2 regions of the Klebsiella sp. MISC125 genome follow, and region 2 is predicted to be linked to the other one. Evidence: predicted binding sites of a transcription regulator. Region 2 holds the regulator's gene; the other holds the start of a gene.
What was found. The regulator CRP, encoded in region 2, controls carbon source genes, mostly activating them, when cyclic AMP is high. The targets are predictions, from matches to a motif close to ATGTGANNNNNNTCACAT.
Positions count from the first base shown of each region.

Region 1: a site for CRP is predicted at 1,034-1,051, ahead of idnO (gluconate 5-dehydrogenase). Genes of this name have one in related genera too.

Region 1 is NZ_CP180448.1:5,199,804-5,202,210, forward strand. It holds gene ACMYSL_RS24335 (LacI family DNA-binding transcriptional regulator) at 1-880, opposite strand, end outside; gene idnO (gluconate 5-dehydrogenase) at 1,293-2,057, shown strand; gene ACMYSL_RS24345 (gluconokinase) at 2,072-2,407, shown strand, end outside.
Region 2 is NZ_CP180448.1:533,487-535,893, forward strand. It holds gene ACMYSL_RS02415 (YccS/YhfK family putative transporter) at 1-678, opposite strand, end outside; gene crp (cAMP-activated global transcriptional regulator CRP) at 730-1,362, opposite strand; gene ACMYSL_RS02425 (OsmC family protein) at 1,667-2,071, shown strand; gene ACMYSL_RS02430 (phosphoribulokinase) at 2,127-2,407, opposite strand, start outside.

The DNA of each region.
Region 1 (2,407 bases), 1.6 Mb from region 2:
GCGGGGTCAGCACGCTGGCGAGGCGCGGAGAGATTATCTGCCCTATCTCCAGACCATGAAAACCCGCAATCGCCAGCTCCTGCGGCACATTGATACCGCAAGCGAGGCATTCCTGTAACACGCCAACCGCCAGATCGTCATTGGTGCACAAAATCGCGTCCATATCGGCGTACATCTGCCGCGCCAGGGTCATCATTCCGGTGCCTATCGACACCGACGATACCTTATTCGGCGCGATACGCCCTTGCGGCAATCCGGCATTCGCCATCGCCTGACAGTAACCGGCATAGCGCTGCTCATCACGCACATCAGACATCGAACCAAAGTAGATAACCCGCCGCTTACCGCTCGCCAGCAGCATATTGGTCATATCAAACCCGGCTTTAAAATTATCGAAGCCAACATTGATACGCCCGACGTTGTCCGTCAGCCCCATCACTTCAGCCACGGGAATTTTCGCCGCATTGAGGTATTTGTCAGCCCGCAAAGTATGGGCCGACTCGGTTAACAGCAGCCCCTTGACGTTAAAGGCCAGCACGGCGGCGATCTGCTCCTCTTCGCGCTGGCGGTCGTAATCGTAGTTCACCACCAGCGTCTGGTAGCCGTGTGCGGTAGTGACCGACTCAATTCCAGCCAGCAGGTCGGCAAAAATTTGATTATGAAAGGAGGGAATAAGCACGCCAATGCGCGGGACGACAACGCTGATCATCGCCGGATTATCGGGGTCCGGCTCATAGCCAATTTCGGCAATCACGCTGGCGATACGCTCCGCCGTTTCAGGCTTCACTTTATCCGGGGTACGTAAATAGCGGCTGACGGTCATCTTAGTTACGCCCGCCAGCGCTGCAATATCATTGAGCGTAATGCGTTGTGCTTTCATCTATCGGCCCGTCAAATACATCCACTGCATCAGGCCATTATGCCTGTCGTGGGTTAAAAAGAGAATCTTACCACTGACGAGTTAACCCGTTGAGCGATGGTAATTTCCGCCCCGCCTCACGTTTAGCGTAACCCCTTTTAGTAACATGGTTTTGAGTGATCTGCATCACAGTTTTACCCGTCGAAAATCCGTGAGATAGAGCACAGGTCATTCCGCTTTCGTTATTCAGGAAATCAGAATCACCGGGCACAACATTATTTATACCCTAAATAATTCGAGTTGCAGGAAGGCGGCAAGGGAGTGAATCCCGATGAGCTTACTCAGGTAAGTGATTCGGGTGAACGAGCGCAGTCAACACACCTGCAACTTGAAGTATGACGGGATATATTCAGCCGTTAATCAGGATATCAAAATGAAAGACCTTTTCAGCTTACAAGGCAAACGCATTTTAATTACTGGCGCAGGACAGGGAATTGGATTTGTCATGGCGCAGGGCCTTGCGCAATATGGTGCAGAAATTATTGTTAATGATATTTCGGCCCCGCGCGCTGATGATGCGGTCATGAAATTACGCGATGTGGGCGCGACTGCCCATGCGGCAGTATTTAATGTTACCGATGCTGATGCCGTTGAAAATGCCATTAATCAAATCGAAAATGAAATTGGCCCTATCGACGTATTATTTAATAATGCCGGAATTCAGCGCCGCCACCCGTTTACCGAATTTCCGGTACAGGAATGGAACGACGTTATTTCGGTCAACCAAACCGCCGTATTTCTCGTTTCTCAAGCCGTCGCCAAACGCATGATTGACCGCCAGCAGGGAAAAATCGTCAATATCTGCTCAATGCAGAGCGAACTCGGGCGCGACACGATAACCCCATACGCTGCGGCGAAAGGCGCAGTAAAAATGCTGACCCGTGGGATGTGCGTCGAGCTGGCGCGCTATAACATCCAGGTCAACGGTATTGCGCCAGGCTACTTTAAAACCGACATGACCCAGGCGCTGGTTGACGATAAAGCCTTTACCGACTGGCTGTGCAAACGCACACCCGCCGCTCGCTGGGGTGACCCGCAGGAGCTGGTCGGCGCAGCAGTATTTTTATCATCCAACGCCTCGAATTTCGTTAATGGCCACCTGCTGTTCGTCGACGGCGGAATGCTGGTCGCCGTCTGAACAAGGAGTTCACCATGGCAGGACAATGCATTATTTTGATGGGTGTATCCGGCACCGGCAAGACCACCGTCGGCCAGGCCTTAGCCCAGGCGCTTTGCGCGAAATTTATCGATGGCGACGATCTGCATCCTCGCAAAAATATCGTCAAAATGGCCGCCAGTCAGCCGCTTGATGATGACGATCGCCAGCCGTGGCTGGAGCGTATTGGCGATGTTATTTTCAGTCTCGGGCAGAAAAACGAGTCCGGCGTGCTGGTGTGTTCGGCGCTGAAAAAGCGCTATCGCGACCAGTTGCGTGAGGGCAATCCCCATTTACGCTTCCTGTGGCTGACCGGTGACTACGACTGCATT
Region 2 (2,407 bases):
TTTGTGGTCGTTGCGTTGATTGGCCGCCAGCATATGCATCTGCTGGTAACACTGGGTAATCAGATCAACCACTTTCTGCTGGCGGTTAAGTAGCGGCGGCAGCGAGGTGGCCGGGTCCGTATGCTGGGTCAGCAGGCTGTATTTGGCCTCGCAATAGTTAGCCAGTTCGCGGTAGAGCAGGCTCAGCGACTCGCGCAGCGGTTGTTCGCGCCATAGCCAAAACCAGAACCAGTTAAAGACGCCATACCATAAGGTGCCGAGCGCGTAGATTAGCAGTGGCTCCCACACCGGCATGTTGCCCGCAAGGCTGAGGGTAAAAATGGCGGCAATAAGTGAAGCAGGCAGTAGTCGCGCGTGCAGTGAACTGATTTCGGCAGTCACCCCAAGGATTAGCGCCAGACCAGTGAGAATCAGCGGTAGAGGGATCTCGCGTTGCAGCAGGAGCTGGACAATCAGGCTACAGCCAGCAAACAGGCAACCGCCAATAATCAGGCGTTTAAAGAAGCGCTTATGTGGTGTGTCCAGACCGGCAATGTTGCAACAGGCTGGTACCAGGGAAAACAGTAAGCCCTGCTGTAAATGTCCGAGAAGAAGTCCGATTGCGACCGGCAGACACAACACCAGCGTTTGCCGCAGTGCGTAGTTGACTTCCGGGTGGTAAATCAGCCTGCGCCACATGAGGGGGAAACAAAAACGGCGTATTGCTATGCAATACGCCGTTTTGCCGACTTAACGGGTACCGTAGACGACGATAGTTTTACCGTGCGCGGAGATCAGGTTTTGATCTTCCAGCATTTTCAGGATACGACCAACGGTTTCGCGGGAGCATCCAACGATCTGACCGATTTCCTGACGGGTAATTTTAATTTGCATACCGTCCGGGTGGGTCATCGCATCAGGCTGTTTTGCCAGGTTCAGCAGCGTCTGGGCGATACGACCCGTCACGTCGAGGAAGGCGAGGTTACCGACTTTCTCTGACGTAACCTGCAGGCGACGTGCCATTTGCGAAGAGAGACGCATCAGGATGTCCGGGTTAACCTGGATCAACTGACGGAATTTTTTGTAGGAGATTTCGGCCACTTCACATGCGGTTTTCGCACGTACCCATGCACTACGTTCCTGACCTTCTTCAAACAGGCCTAATTCACCGATGAAATCGCCCTGGTTGAGGTAAGAGAGGATCATCTCTTTACCTTCTTCATCCTTGATGAGTACAGCCACGGAGCCTTTAACGATGTAGTACAACGTTTCTGCTTTCTCACCCTGGTGGATCAGCGTGCTCTTTGAGGGGTACTTATGAATGTGGCAATGAGACAAGAACCATTCAAGGGTAGGGTCTGTTTGCGGTTTGCCAAGCACCATGCGCGGTTATCCTCTGTTATAAGCTATCTCCAGATGCCGACACTACACGGCATCCGGGCATGCAATCGTATTAAATCCCTATACCTGGGAATCTGGCTGAAAATTTCCTGCAGCCTGTAATGTGAACTCCTCAGCATACATGCAGTGCATCAATGTATTACTGTAGCATCCCGATTGTTTTAGCATAGCTTTCGCCGCGTGTCTCCTGGTGTCTCGCTTCAGCATGACCTAGGTCGCCTTCCGTTGCGAGAATTGTTATGTGCGCGTAATCTGTCAGGAAAATTACAGCCCTGGAGTTAAATTTATGCAAGCGCGAGTGAAATGGGTTGAAGGGTTAACCTTCATTGGTGAGTCGGCTTCTGGTCACCAGATTCTGATGGACGGTAATTCCGGGGATAAAGCGCCTAGCCCGATGGAAATGGTGTTGATGGCGGCGGGCGGATGTAGCGCAATTGACGTGGTTTCTATCCTGCAGAAGGGACGCCATAACGTCACTAACTGCGAAGTTAAGCTGACTTCTGAGCGTCGCGAGGAAGCACCGCGTCTGTTTACCCATATCAATCTGCATTTTATCGTGACCGGTAAAGAGCTGAAAGATGCTGCCGTTTCTCGCGCAGTTGACCTATCGGCGGAAAAATATTGCTCGGTGGCGCTGATGCTGGAGAAAGCGGTAAACATAACTCACTCTTATGAAGTGATCGAGGGATAAGCCGAACGGCGCGAACTCGTCGCCCCGGCATGCGCTGCGCTACCGGGGTTTTTTGTTAATTGATTTTCCTGCCTTCCATTAGCCGCTCGACCAATGGCGCCATGATGAGCTCCATGGCCAGCCCCATTTTCCCTCCCGGCACCACTAGCGTGTTCATATGCGAGATAAACGAGCCCTGAAGCATCGCCAGTAGCCAGGGGAAATCGATATTCTGTAAGTTGCGGAAATGGATAACGACAAAGCTTTCATCAAGCGATGGGATTGCTTTGGCTGCAAATGGATTGGACGTATCCACCGTAGGTACGCGCTGGAAGTTGAGGTGAGTGCGTGAAAACT